Regions from separate parts of the Nostoc sp. 'Lobaria pulmonaria (5183) cyanobiont' genome, predicted to be linked through region 1. Evidence: predicted binding sites of a transcription regulator. Region 1 holds the regulator's gene; the other holds the start of a gene.

Region 1 (7,755 bases):
CTGCAATACACCAAGACCAGATCCGATGCATTTCCAGTTCTTCAAAGCCAAACTTTAAAATGGCTTGTGCTGCTTCTGTTGCATAACCTTGTCCCCAATATTGAGTGTTTAGTTCATAGCCGATATTTGCTTCTCGCATTTCCAGATCATTTACACGGATGGCACAATTGCCAATAAGCTGATTTTCTTCTTTGAGGATAATAGCTAACTGAAATTTTGTTCTTGGTTGCTCTTTTTGCTGATCGATAAACATCTGGATAAACTCGCAAACATCCTTCTGTGTGCGGTGTGTTCAGTAGTTGTAACGCAAGTACAAAGGATTTGATTGATAGGCAAAAACCGCTTGCCAGTCTGTCTCTACAAAATCACGCATTAGCAAGCGGTGTGTTTCTAATATCATGTCTTTTTTTATAGGCAACCTCTACCACATCTACGTTAGCGAGTGGAATAATTGGTGTTGCTAAATTCAGGTATGAAAATGATTTTGCGTGATGTAAAAATATTTGTAAAGACGTCGTAATGCAACGTCTTTACACCCAGATTTATACATTTAATTAGCAACGCCGAATGATTAAGTTGCCCGATCAATTTTTTGCACTTCTTCATCAGATAGTTTCACATTGATAGCTTTTGCCGAATCTTCAATGCTCGAAACTTTGCTAGCACCAGGAATTGGCAAAATAGCAGGCGACTTGGAACGCAACCACGCCAAAACGATATTATACACCGATACGCCTTTTTCTTTAGCTAATTTAGCGATCGCAGAAATATCTTGCAAGTCCTGATGGCGACGCCTACCACCAAAGGGACTCCAAGGTAAAAAGGTCAATCCTTGCTGTTCGCAATACTTCAATACGCCGTCATTTTCTGGCTGTCGTTGCCAAGGGCTGTATTGATTCTGCACCGAGACAATATCCACTACATCCCGCGCCCGCTTAATTTGTTCAACGGAAAAATTAGAAACTCCCACAAACCGAATCAAACCAGCCTCTACTGCTTCTTTAACTGGTGTAAGGGATTCTTCAATGGTGTAATTAGTATCGGGAGAATGATATTGCCAAACATCGATGGGTTTAGCACCACCCAACGCCTCAAAACTGTCTCGAATTGTTTGGCGCAAATGTTCTGGGTTGCCGTTGCTTGTCCAGTTGCCATCGGGACGCATCAACCCGCCCTTAGTTGCTACAATCACTTGGCTAACATCAGCTTTGTAACTACTAAGTGCCTTGTGAATTAGCCGCTCATTGTGGTGCTTATCTGACTCATCTTTGCAGTAAGAATCGGCAGTGTCAATAAATCTAATACCCAAATCCAAGGCACGATGAATAACTTGGATTGATTGTGATTCTGGAGGGCGATTAGAAATTGACATGGGCATACCACCCAAACCAATTGCACTCGCAAAAATACCAGTTTTTCCTAGCTGTTTGGTTTCCATGCTTCTAGCTATAGCTTTCTGCCCCAATTATCTATCAGTTCGTTATTCCTCATAAATCCTCCCTAGTACTTAGACTTGAGGATAAGTGAATATAATTCTTTTTTGGCTAGGCGTGGGAATACCACGTTATTTGACAGACAACCGTCGGTTGCCTCTAATTTCTACCTAATAATGATTATTAATACGAGAGTTAGCATTTAATTTTCTGAAAGTTATATTCGATTGCTTCTTGACGAATTTAACTTTCATTCAGGTTTGCCCTGCTGTAAAAGGAGGAATATTTGCGATGAAGTAGAGTAAGTTATTAATATCTACGCCCGTAAAACGGACGTAAATATCATTAAGCAATTGTGTTGGCTAAATCATTTCATCTAAATTTATTAGAAAATTTAGAAATTTAATTAATAGCCCTCTATAGTATAACCAGCAGATTGAACCATCTGTTTAATTGACTCTTCAGAAGCCGCAGCATCTACAGTTACAGTTTTAGTATCAACGTTCACGTCTACTTTGGCATCAGATTCCATAGTCAGAATAGATTTAGTTATTTTCTTGGCGCACTCATCACCTTTAATATCCGGAACTTTCAATTTAATTGCCATTACTTACCTCATTACGTAAACTGAAATTTACATTTAATATATATAATATCGGTTTTAATAGTAAGCGCACATCTGACTTGAGTTAGGGAATCGAGCATTAGACAAATAGTAATAAATAATAGTTATACCTAAATCATTATTGACAAATTATTTAGGCAGTAAAAACAAAAAAAATACCAAAATCTATAAAGTTATTTCTGAAAATGCACTTAGTACTACTAACTTATAAAAAGCCGCTTTTTTAGTTTATTCTGAAGACCCCACCAGACATTCCCCCTGTTTTTCTAAACGTTGCTGTTCGACATAGTTGTTCTTGCAACACTGCCTGATCGTACAAGGGTCTATACGTAAGTCACGAAACCTTTTTATCTGTAGTTTTTAATTTATTGTATACCCCAGATACTTTTGCCCAACTTTTACAGTACATATAGATTCAAAAAACAGCTATCTTGCGGTATAGATATACTGTGGGCTTCGCAACTAAAACCTTCAATGACGCAATTGTGACAGGAGGGTTGAAGACTGCTAATTTGATTATTGACGGTAGAGACTGCTTCACGTTGCGAATGGAAACGATTGCTCAAATGTGCCAGTAGTTGAAGTGCGATCGCTAGAAGCAACGAAAAAATTAGCATTTCTCGTTTGATTTATTTTCCAATCTCTACGACTAGCTGTGACCCTCGAAGGAAGACTCACTAACCCTTGTCTAAAAGACGCTACGCGTAGCTTGCTTACCTATCGGTGGTGCGGCTTCAGGATAGTGAAGTAGTTTTGCTCATAAACACAACCTAGTCAACTACAAATACCCACTTTGTCAGTTTGTTTAATTAAGATATGTTTGGTAAATAAAATAAATAGCCTACATCATCGGCTGTTATTCCACACTTGGCATAAAGCATTGTGAGTGCAAAACGTCTGCCAGAAACCATTGCCCATGTCAGAATTACCCGCCAATCCTGGCAACACGGCTTCCTTGAGGGCGAAGTGAGTGCAGGTGAGTTTGAGTGGCATTTCCAGTGGCATTTTCGCCGGGGAGAACTTGCCGTCAAGCCTTCCCAAGGTCGCGCCTTGATCAAAGAACCCCTCGGTCGATTCTTAGAGCAACAAGATTACCAGCTAGAGCCTGGAGGAGACTATGCTTTTACGATTCGGGCGGAACTTTAAAACTTAGGAGTTATTCAATTTTGGATTTTGGATTTTAGATTTTGGATTGAAGAAAAAATTTAAAATTGGCTGGCTGCTGATTCAGTGAGGCGATTTAAGTATCTTTCGATTAAAAGGATGGCAACAATGTCATCTATGGGTCTTGGTGGCTGTCGTAGACCCTGTGGCAATAGCTTTATTAACCCTTTGGGCGGGAACATTTGCCAATAGCGATCGCGTGCTTCTAAGGTTGTGTAGCGCTCATCCACTAAAATAATGCTCAGGGGTTCTGTCAATTCTTGATATAATTTCTCTCTCCACTGTTTGGCTGTAGTTTGGTCGCCCATGACCATCAAAGAGATCGGAAACCTTTGACGCAGTGTCTCAATGGTAGCGATCGCCTCTTTTGCTAGCACGACCTGATGATAATGCAGTTGCCGATCCAGTCCCATCACCGCTAAACCACATTTATCTCGACCTGGATCAAACCCCAAGATGACTGGTTGCGTTGGTGAAAATTCACGGAAATTCATAATAAATTAAAAATTAAAAATTAGAAATGTTCGCGTCGTGTCTGCTAAATAAAAAATCCAGCTACAGCAACTATTTTGGCTGCTGTTCAATATATTTAAATCTTACTAATAACAGCGTACAAATAATTTTTTAAGTACTAAAAATAATTTTTCCGTTAACTATTGCCACCAATTTTACTCTCAATGGCCCGGCTGTATAAGTATCCTCTGCTGCGATCGCTTTGATCTCCAAGGGTTGATTATACTGTCTTAGTTGGCTGACAAAGCGCAGAAAAGTCCCTTCTACTTGGACATTTTCGACAATTCCGGCATTACGGGCACGAAATTGGGAAGCAGAAATCAGTATTTCTAGGCGCTGCTGTAACTGATAAGATGTCATGGTTTTGGAATCAGCAGTAGTCGTAGCTAGCACCGCGCCTCCTGAAAAAACTAGTTGATTCTGGGCTGTATCCGCGAAAAATTCTATCTGCTTTTCTCCCCTGACGTAATTACCAGCAGAGAAAATTCGCACGACGTATTCTTTACCATCGCCAATCTGCTTGCTCAATTGATCGACTCTATCCTGGGTCACACGCAGTAGCTCTACATTTGCAGGATTTGCACCAGGTTCGCTTAATTCAAGGTTGGCGTTGCGATTGGCTTCTTGTAAAAGTTGTACCACTGCCTGACGAGCAGCAGCAGGTTGAGTAACACGAATGACAGCAGCGGACAGAACTTGACCGCGAACTAAGGCCAGCTTACCCAAACGCAGGTCGCGGTAGGACTGATAATATTTTTCCAGCCTGGCAACTTCCTGTTCTAGTTCCTCCTGTTGTGCTTCCAATTCTTTGAGGCGCGATTCTCGTTTGGCAATCACTTGCTCTCGTGCTGTAATTTCTACATTACGTTTTTGAATTAGTTGATCCAGTTGGGCAATTTTTTGATCGCGCTGTTCTATGGCTTCTTGACGGTTAGCAAGTTCGCGATCGCGTTTTTCAATTGCTGTTTTAGCTTCGTCAATGGCTTTTTTCGCTTCGGCATACAGTCTTTGACGTTCTGTCTTCAGTAGTTCAACTGCCGCCTGTAGTGCCTTTCTCTGGTCGTAAACACTTTGCAATTCAGCTATGGCTTTTTGGTATTGAGTTACCACCCGATCTAGCTGACCTTGAGTGCGTTGGAGTTGAGTTTGGGTTTGGGCTTGCTGACTAATTGTGCGGTTCAACTGAGCTTGTGTTTGCCTCTGTTTGGCATTTGCCGCCTGCAAGGATTGATTAATTGCCTGCAAGTCTTGTTGTGCCTTTGCTTGGGCAATTCTTGCTTGGTTTAGCTCACTCTCTACCTGACTTTTCTGAGTTTCTGCGGTTTTTAGCTGTTCCCGCTTCTGTCTAAGGTCTGTTTGAATATCCTCTAACTCAAAGACTCCTTTTCGCAAGCCTTCGTCGGCAGCGAATAAAATCCCTAAAGTTGATGCTGAAATCAAACCACCAGTAAAAATTGTTACTAGTACAGCAGTGTTTTTCGGACGGAGCTTAAAAAGTGAGAGGCGGGCTTTGCCAACTCGTGTGCCGATGCGATCGCCCACGGTGGCAATTACGCCTCCCAGAATCAAAATTGCTGCGATGAGGATGTATCCGGTGGTCATCTTTAGCTACCGAAATCCTTCCAGATACAGCCTACTACTTTTAAGCATTGTCTGTGGAGAAGTGGAAATTGGCAATAGCTGAAATTATTCAATTTTAGATTTACCTCTAGCTATTAGTGTCATCTTTCAAAATACAACACGCGCCGACTCCCCTTTCTCCAATTGTTTTTATGTGAATTGCCTACTTAAGGTAACAGGTTTATGCACAGTAATCTTCTTTTTGTGAATAGAAATCATCTTTTTTTCACGCAAATCTCCCAGTAGCCTGGTGACAGTAACACGAGTTGAACCAATTGCTTCTGCGATCGCTTGATGAGATAACTTCAAATCAATTGTGATCCCATCTGCACAAGGAACGCCAAAATCTCGACAAAGAATTAACAAAAAACTCACTAACCTAGAACCCATATCTCGGTGAGCGAGAGTTTCAATCATCATCTCTGTTTGTAAAATTCGCGAAGACAGACCTCGCAGCATTAACATTGATAATTCTGGATTTTCCTTGAGTGCTAGCTCTACCTGTTCAATTGGTGCTGACAGTAATTCCACAGGAGTAAATGCAACCGCATGGTAAAACCGATCCGACTTATTTCCTGTCAGCAATGACAATACACCAAAAACACTGTTTTCCCGCAGCAACGCTACCGTTATTTCCTCTCCTGCCTCGTACACCCTGGAAAGTTTAACAGCACCTTTCAAAAGAAAATAAACTCGTTCGGCAGGATCGCCAGGAAAAAAGATCGTTTTATTGCGTTCAAACGTTTCCACAACTGGCGGAAACGCCCCGGTCGCCATCTGACGAAAAACATTTGCTAGGGCTTTATCTTGTGTCACGATCATCTCCCTTCCCCTACCCAATGCCGGAAAAACAAAAACTGATTACCTAAGAATACACCCGAAAAATGAATAAAGCACCGTCAACCTTTCTGTACTTTCCTATACTCAAACAAATCTCTTCATAACTCTTTGTTTATAATGATACATAATTGTTGATCCTTTCAGCTACTAATTGTTGATAAGTAGTTCCAATAGCTGTATTCAAAAGGTTTTTTGAAGAACAAATAAAGATATCTTGAGAATATCTTTATAAAAAATCAAGATTTTTCTCACAGTAAACACCGTTAGCAATATTCATTTTTGTCAATCCTGTATAAAACAAAGACAAAACGTGCCTCAGATTCTAGTATGCTCCTAATGATCGATCGCATTAACAATTTCTATGCTAAATCTGACTGCAAAAAATGCCCTTGTTACAGGTATTGCCAATAACCGCTCGATCGCCTGGGGCATTGCCCAACAACTGCACAAAGCCGGAGCAAACCTGGGTATCACCTACCTGCCGGATGAACGCGGCAAGATGGAGAAAAAAGTTGCAGAATTGGTAGAACCCCTCAACCCCAGCTTATTTCTTCCCTGTAATGTCCAAGATGAAGATCAAATTAAATCTACCTTTGAGACAATCCGCGAACAGTGGGGAAAGTTAGATATTCTGATCCATTGTCTGGCCTTTGCAAGCAAAGACGATTTAACTGGAGATTTTAGCCAAACCTCTCGTTCTGGCTTTAACACCGCCTTAGAAATCAGCACCTACTCACTAGTGCAGTTAAGTGGTGCAGCTAAACCTTTGATGACAGAGGGAGGTAGTATCGTCACTCTGACATATTTAGGTGGTGTTAGGGCAATCCCTAACTACAACGTCATGGGAATTGCCAAGGCGGGGTTAGAAATTAGTGTGCGTTACCTGGCTGCTGAACTAGGTCCGCAAAATATTCGCGTGAATGCCATCTCCGCAGGCCCCATCCGCACTTTGGCATCTTCAGCAGTGGGTGGGATTTTGGATATGATTCATCATGTAGAAGAAGTAGCTCCCCTACGACGTACCGTCACTCAATTAGAAGTAGGCAACGCTGTGGCTTTCTTGTGTAGTGATTTGTCCAGCGGCATTACCGGACAAATTCTCTATGTAGATGCAGGATATGAAATTATGGGAATGTAAGATAATTTGGGCATGGGGCATTGAGGATTGGGCATTGGGAATTGAGTATTAGTAAAATTCTTGTCCATTTCTCATTCCCCATGCCCCATGCCCTATTCCCCATGTCCAATTTCCTATGCAAATCAGCAAAATTAATTTAAACTACGATCGCTTAACTGAAACCCCTCGGATTGCCACTGTTCACCGCACCACTGGTGAAACGAATGTGCAAGTTACCATCAACCTGGATGGTAGAGGAACTTGCACAGCAGCAACAGGTATTCCGTTTTTGGATCACATGTTGCATCAAATTGCCTCCCACGGGCTGATTGATATTGATGTCCAAGCCAAGGGAGACTGGGAAATTGACGATCATCACACTAACGAAGATGTAGGCATTACTTTAGGGCAAGCTTTTAACCAAGCACTAGGCGACAGAAAAG
Region 2 (7,755 bases), 1.1 Mb from region 1:
ACATAAGTTGAGTAATTTCAGCTTTGAGGTCTTTTTCTTGGGGTTCCAGTTGACTCAACGTAGCTTTGAGAGAGTTACCTTCATCCCGCAAAGCTTGAATTTCTGGATCTTGAGGATTGATCCCAGATTTAATCTTCTGGCCGACAATTTTACCAATTTCGTTGCTCCGGGCTTGAAGTTGACTACGCCTCCCTTCAAGTTCCCGTTGTTGCCGATCTAACAGTAATATCGGTTCGATGTCGTATTTACCACTACGACTATTCAATCGTTCTTGAACTAATTGCGGATTTTCCCGTATTTGCTTAATATCCAGCACAGATTTTTCTCAGTTTTTAGCCTAAAATCTTCCTGTCAATACAGTTAACACATAAGCATTTAGCATATAGTAATTTTGCTTTGCTGTAACTGCAAAAATAAAGTTTATTAGAAAAATCAGTCTCAATCTCTGAGCAAGATTTTACCCTAGCATCACTGCCAGGGCTAAGAAACCATATAATGCATTAAACCAATCATGAATTCGTATTTTGAGTCACTGTCGTTTCAGAAACCTGAGCAAGACTCTGATCGTTACCATTATTGTTATCAACGGCTGCAAACGTCCTTTGAGTGATATTCGGTGGTTCCTTATCGTCTCTAGTTTGTCCAGGTGAAGGTAACCAGTATGCAAGCACACCTGATAAACCACCCCAGTAAAGCGCAATATTCTTATCGTCCTCTGCTGGCGAGCCAAGCTTGAAAATACACAGCCCCAATACGATGCTACTAAAGAAAACCTGTACGCCAAATCTCCATACGTCTTGATTAAATTTCTGTGCTGGTTGATTTCTCATGATGTCAGACTTCTAAAAAAGGTACATATTATCCCTGTGCTAGTTTTGGCATCACCTACTACTACAGCTTGGCAAAATTCCTAATTACGCTCGTACCTTTACAGGGATCTTGTTACGCGCAGCGTGCCGCTTTCCTGACTCGCTAACGTAATTTGTAATTCCTATACCGCAAGCGTTCCATTGATTTGAATTACGCAGTGCTGTACTAATAAGATGTTTTTCAAGGATTATGTAGTTGTCTTCACACCCAGTTTTGTCCGTTTCGGAAAAATTATGATTAACTTCTTTAGACTTTTGAAAACTCAGCACTCATAATATTAGGGTCGGTTAATCCGATTGAGCAACCAAAGTGACGCAATAAGCCCTGCAAAGTGGGCTGAGACCGTGTTAGTGTTTGCTTGCACCACAAGCATATCTAGACCGCTAATAATTCGGGTAGGGTCAAAAAATTGGGTAGTTATAGCTTGGGGAGAAATGGATCTTGCTACCAGTGTACCAACGATCGCCTGCGCCCCCAAAAGAGTCACTAGCGTTCCTCCTAAATTCACCCACACCCCTAAGCGTAATACTTGCACAGTCTCGCTTTTCCGAGGACGGTTGCTGGGATTAGAGGATTCCAATTGCTTGCCAATCCTAGTGTAACGGTAAGCTAAATAAATGCCCCCACCCAAAACAACCAGTCCACAAATTGCTAAAAATACACCAAAACCAGTCCCAGGATTATTAGTAGGACTGCCAGATCTTTGATTAAAGATGGCGAACAGCAACACAATTATGCTAGAAACAACGCCTAGTACTAGCTGAATCCAGAAGCTAATCCAACCTATAAGGCGAAAAGTTTGGGCAATTGCCCTAAGAGTTGAGGAAGATGATGGGGCATCGGGAGTTTGTGACATAGCGATCGCCAATATGCTGGGTGCTTGATTAAGGGACGCGAAGACGAGGGGACAAGGGGACACAAAGAGTTCTTTCCCTACCTCTCCCCTCTTTTGTCTTCTTTCCCCTAGTTTTTAGCGCCTTCTTTGATAAATTTACTATCACACTTGCCAAATAAGACAAGAAATTCTGCGATCGTGGAAATCAGAAGTAGTTACTTTAAGTGTGTCTACCGACGTAGCAGCTCGATCCCAGATATATCCCCTAGCTTAAGATTTTAGAATTTGCATTGGGAAAATCACTGTAAAACAAAGTGTTTATTAAGTTTTACAGACAAAATAGCATTTTACCTGTAAAATTTCTTCGATGGCATTTTATTGCTTAAGCAGTTCTAACCAGCTCGGCATCAGTTAACACCAAGATAGTGACTTCCTCACTGTCTGTTCGCTCCTCACCACACCGTATCGAGCTTGAGTGGGGTACATTATTTTGTACTCCTAAAACTCGCCAACTCGCCCCACAACTTCACAGGCGTGGGTAATTGTTTGATGTTTACGCAATGGATATCTAGTCTAAGTAGCTTTATTATGTATTACTCACGTAGTAGTAGCACTGTATACTGGCTACAAGGATTGTAGACTTTACCTTAAGGCATTTTTTTAGCCATTCACTAACCATGAAACTTGAGGATATATATCAATTTTTTGAGAATCCTCCGCCAACTTACCTTTGTCAGGAACTAGCAGTTTGTTACATACTGTCTGTTTTATTACAAGGTGAATCCTACGGAACCGAGTTGATCGAGCAATTAGAAACTGAGTATCCCGTCTATCGGCTTTCAGATACCGTACTTTACAGTGCAATTAAATTTCTGGAAGACCAAAGTGCAATCACTGGATATTGGAAGAAACTCGAAGGACGGGGGCGCCCCAGGCGGATGTACCAAGTTTCTCCCGAATGGCAAGTTCAAGCTCAGGATTTAGCTTTTCAATGGCTTGACTACATCAACAGGAGGAAAAAGTAACGAATAATTGATAATGAATAAGTCTCCTCCAGTCAAACACTAACAATTAGTTATGGATACTGCTATTCTGCCATCTACGTTCCTGCTAACCTTGTTGTTATCGGTTGGGCTGTTTTTCTTTATTCGTGCCTCGACTAAAGATCGTACAGAAATGTCCCAACTAGTCTCTGAGCAAGATGAAGCTGTTTTAATGTCTCAATTAAAAGAGTATTTTCGATCGCGGTCTTACCGAGTGGCAGTGGTAGACCGAGAAAAAAATCAGGTAACTTTTGAAGGTAATGTTCGCCCCAGCTGGTTCTTAGCTATATTTCTGACTTTACTGGCAGCTACTGGGATTGTTTGTCTATCTCTGGTGGCATCCCTGCTTTTTCCTAGCCTCAGTACCCTTGTTCTGGCGATGGTACTGCTGTCGCCTTTAAGTGGTCTATTTTATTGGAAAAAATCTGGAAGACTTGAGAAGGTGTCGCTCAAAGTAGAAACAACTCAGAGCGAACAAACCTCCTCAAGTAAGGTAACTGTAGTTGCCCATCGAGATGAACTCAGTGAGTTGCAGAGGACTCTACAGCTCAAGCCTGGGAAATAATTGTTGATTCTTGCGATCATCTTTTAACTGTGATATGCAGACTTCTGACCTAACCTACTCTTTAGGCAATGGAAAGTAGTCAGGAGAAAATCAAGATTGCTGCTTTGTCAGTTTTCCCCACGACTTTGGTCGTGGGGAAAAAATTTAAATTCATTAACTTAAATTCATTGACAGAGCTTACTTAACTATCTACGGCATAAGAGCGCAACTTTACTAGCACTTTTAGACGCGCTTGGCTCTATACCCACTCCCTTCTGCACGATCAAAGTAGTATCAACCCATGCAATCTAGCATGGTTTGAAATAGGTTCACTTTCCAACTACCTGGACTAGATTTACTGGCAAATCAGCTACAAACTAAAAAAAAATTAAATTTTGCATAAACTTAGCAATTTTGCCAGTTAATAGTAGTCAGGAGCCACATTCAATGCTCAAGATGACCATCTATGGTTCACCGACTAGCTAAAGCAAGAGGTTCTTGACCTGGTGAAGGTTCTAACACCCTCAAACTAGGAAACAAGAAATGGTTTTCCTCTACGTATTGAGCACCAAACAGTCCCTTTTCTGCCCAGAAATAACGATCTGTAGTGTGTTCATTTCGCTTTACAAGTAGCAACGCTGGTGGCAAAATCCCTTCAGCTTGAATGAATCTTCTCGCTGCTGTCACAGGCTTTTCTTCGCCACTTTCGATGCTATATTGAGGCACGTGCTCCAAAATGCGCCGTCCTTCCTGACGACGACGACTTTTCCTTTTGCGTCTCCTTGCCAATCTATTGTCCTCCTCTTTCAAGCTATAGATTGTAGTAATAGCTACAAAATCCGTCGTCATTATATAGGTTCTAGTTCAGAATATCAATAGTTTTTAACCTTTTAATATAAGAAAGTTAATATATTTGAAACATAGAGAAAACAAAATTACCTAAGAATATAATCCCCTAGTAGAAACCATCTCTAAGAAAATTTTAGTTAAGCTTTATTAAATGAGCGAGGTAAAAATTAAGTATCCTCTCTTACATCATGACTCAAAATCTATAATCTTGAGCAAAAGCTAAAAAATGTTAATGTCTGCCAGTTCCGATTTTCTTGCTCTGTGTCGAGAGCAAATAGCGCTACTAACCCAAGGGCTGGGAGCGACTTTAAGTATTGTGTACCTAACACAAGAATTGGTAGATACTCCTTCCGGCGATGCCAAACTGATTCCTGTGGTGATTTACCCGGAAACAGCATTATTACCCCAAGGAGAGGAAACTATTGAAGCGACGGCATACAAGCAACTTCAAGTTGGAAATGCGTTTATATTACCCAATCATCAAGGAAGGTTATTGACACCGGCTTCAGAATCTCCAACTTCATCACAGGAGTCTGACATACCAGACGCGTCTCAACCCGATCTTAATGAGGAATACCTACTTAGTGGCAACCAAATTGTTTTACCTCTGATTTATGAGGGTGTGATGATGGGGTTACTGGTGACACGCAGGAAAGACCGGGCATGGAATGAACACGAGCAAAGTCAGATTCAACGGATAGCCCAAACATTAGCGATCGCTTGTATTTTAGATCAGCGGCGAGCATGGTTTGAGCAACAGTTGCATGAACAACAAATTCTCCAAGAAAAACAGCGGGATTTGCTAGATAACCTGTTGCATCAGTTTCGTAACCCATTAACAGCGTTGCGGACTTTTGGCAAACTGCTATTGAAGCGACTACGACCAGCAGACGCTAACCGGGATGTGGCAAATAGTATTGTCCGGGAAAGCGATCGCCTTAAAGAATTACTGCAACAATTTGAACAAGTAATTGACTTGACAGAGGCAGATTTAGCACCACTACATCTGCCGAAAAATGAAGTATTTGTAGAAGCAAGTATCCAAAAAGACGCTAAACCGCCGCTATTATTGCCGGGAACGGGAGATAAAGCAGTTGACTGCTCGTTAGCAGATATATTAGAACCATTATTAATATCAGCCAAAGCGATCGCCCAAGAACGAAAGCTAAAACTAATAACTGAAATTCAAGAGAATTCATCTCTAGTGCGTGCCAACGTCAAAGCATTACGAGAGGTGTTAACTAACATTATTGATAATGCTTTAAAATATACTCCCACTGGCGGCAAAATTTTGATTCAGGCTGGGCAAGAAAAAGCTAATTTTCAGGGAATAGTCATTAGTGATAACGGGCCAGGCATTCCACCCCAGGATTTAGAGCATCTTGGAGAACGGCATTATCGGGGTGTACAAGCGCAAACAGAAATCCCCGGCACAGGTTTGGGGTTAGCGATCGCTAAACAATTAATAGAGCAAATGCAGGGCGAAATCGAGGTTTTCAGCCCTGCAATCAACTCTAAGCTAACTTCACCCGATGCACCGGGAACTACGTTTATTATTTGGTTGCCTGAAACTAAAAGTTAGTCTATTCAGAACGGGTTATCCCATTTTCCTTTAACCTTTAACGCTGCTCAATATCCTAACCTAAAATTATTATTTTTAACAATCAAATAGCTAACTATTTATTCACATTATAGTTAGCATTTAAAGAGTTAGCATGTCATCCAAGCGCATTGTCATATTACCTGACTGTACTTCAACGAGCGAAGAAGTTAGCTTATCAAACTCTAGAGATACACCTATCTGGCTATTATTTATTAATTTAGACAGTGTTGGTATTTCTTCAAGCGACTCATCACTAACATACGATCTAAGAAGGACAGGTTGGATGTCATTGGTATTGATAAAATCAGTAATATTCTGCTTGAGTTTCTCAATGTCTTTAAGAAGTGAAGTAATTCGCAACTTATCTTCTGTACCGCTCTTATAATAGGAATTCTCACTTTCCTTAATAGTTAGTTTTAGATACATATAAGCAACTCTTTCAAGAATTTCTTTAATTTTAGACATTTTTACATTTTTTGGCTGCTTGCTGAAAGCAAGGTTATCAAAAAAATTCTTTTTTTGCTCATTATCATTATATGGTTCTCTTGTATTTATCTTCTTATTCTTAAGAGAATTATTCATAGTCAAAAGACTATTAATTATATCATTTATTCCTGGTTTACTGTAAGTATTGTTTTCAATACCTACGAAAAATATATTGTATATATAAATTCCTATCATGTTTAAATAATAAACACAAGGTTCAATATTTTGGTAGTATACAACTTCCCTTACTATCTCACCATTAGTAATATTGTTTATAATTGTCGATACTTCATCTTTATTATCTTCCTTAAACGAGACGTGTTTATAAGTTAAATTAGAGCCTTCTGAAGATTCAACTTGCAACAATATGTTTGTAGTATTATTTTGAGGTTTTAATATAATCCAATCTCCCTTTTCAATATTATTTCTATAAGAGGACGAATCTAAAAATTGATATTCATATTGTTTATTCTCTAATTCTTTAATTTTAATTTTCCGACGCAGAAATGCTAAATAATTTGGAACAAAAGGATTTCCCATATCACGAGTGATTTTTGTATATACAGAGTCACTTCTTAAATCTTTCTTATAATACTCTTCCGTCTTGTATGCCTGAAACCTTATAGTTAGATTTTCTGGTTCACTATTTGTTTCTCTAATAACCAAGTTTGTAGGATGTAACTCACTAAAGGAGAATGAATTCTGCGAAGAGGAAGATTGCACAGAGCGATTAACTAATTCAGATATTTTATCCAAATACCAAAATCCTCTTACAAAACGAGCAGGTAATTGATCCTTATCCAAGTTCTGTAGTTCTTTGAGTGTTTCTAAAAAACTTGGAGTAGGTGAATTATTTTCCTTTTCCCAATTGCGGCGATAAAGACTATTATTTGTTCTTCTAAATTCGAAATTTTTACTCTGCTCCAATTCTAATATTTTATCAAGCACAAGCTGCACAGCTATTTTATCAGAACTGTCATCACTAAGGGTATAAAAAGTGTTTCCTGCTTTGTAAAGTATGCACTTTAGAATAATCTCAACAATTTCACGAGGAGCATATGTTGTTGAATTTTTATGAAGCTTAAAAGGTTCAAATACCTGAACTAAACTTGGCTCACTAGATTGAAGACTAAAAACTTTTTCATAGTCTTCCATTATTTCATCAACTTTTTTCTCCTTTTTGTCATAAATTACTCGAATGTTATCATAAAAACGCTCTGGCGATTCTCCACAAGTAAGTAGATCAAAGAAAATAGCTCCCAAACCAAATAGATCAGTTTGTATGCCTTGCCGTTTGTACAATAAAATCTGTGTTTTATGATCGTTATTAATATTCTTAATAATCTCATTATTTACATTAAGAAAAATACGTATCGATGAGTTTTCATCAATAGAGATTGACTCAATTTCATACTGTTCTTTATTTTTACTAAAAACTACAAAATCGTTATTTCCAATAATTGAATCACGAAGTTTAGGATCGGTACTAATAAGCTCAACTTTCTGGTTTTCGCTATCTACTTGA

Evidence for each region. Region 1 encodes NtcA, which controls nitrogen genes in cyanobacteria. Its sites were predicted from a motif close to TNTGTANNNNNNNNTACANA; they were not measured.
Region 2: NLP_RS28125 (DUF3155 domain-containing protein) is a predicted target of NtcA. The motif match lies at 4,110-4,129, and genes of this name have one in related genera.

What each region holds. Positions count from the first base shown of each region.
Region 1 is NZ_CP026692.1:5,200,592-5,208,346, reverse strand. Features, by position in the region: partial or broken gene NLP_RS22930 (GNAT family N-acetyltransferase) at 1-271, opposite strand, end outside; gene NLP_RS22925 (aldo/keto reductase) at 572-1,438, opposite strand; gene NLP_RS22920 (heavy-metal-associated domain-containing protein) at 1,840-2,040, opposite strand; gene NLP_RS22915 (DUF3146 family protein) at 2,941-3,204, shown strand; gene NLP_RS22910 (Holliday junction resolvase RuvX) at 3,264-3,716, opposite strand; gene NLP_RS22905 (DUF3084 domain-containing protein) at 3,847-5,337, opposite strand; gene ntcA (global nitrogen regulator NtcA) at 5,506-6,177, opposite strand; gene fabI (enoyl-ACP reductase FabI) at 6,557-7,333, shown strand; gene hisB (imidazoleglycerol-phosphate dehydratase HisB) at 7,449-7,755, shown strand, end outside.
Region 2 is NZ_CP026692.1:6,335,442-6,343,196, forward strand. Features, by position in the region: gene serS (serine--tRNA ligase) at 1-316, opposite strand, end outside; gene NLP_RS28105 (hypothetical protein) at 510-830, opposite strand; gene NLP_RS28110 (DUF3611 family protein) at 1,148-1,726, opposite strand; gene NLP_RS28115 (PadR family transcriptional regulator) at 2,383-2,730, shown strand; gene NLP_RS28120 (cofactor assembly of complex C subunit B) at 2,783-3,313, shown strand; gene NLP_RS28125 (DUF3155 domain-containing protein) at 3,764-4,081, opposite strand; gene NLP_RS28130 (GAF domain-containing sensor histidine kinase) at 4,368-5,723, shown strand; gene NLP_RS28135 (protein kinase domain-containing protein) at 5,844-7,755, opposite strand, start outside.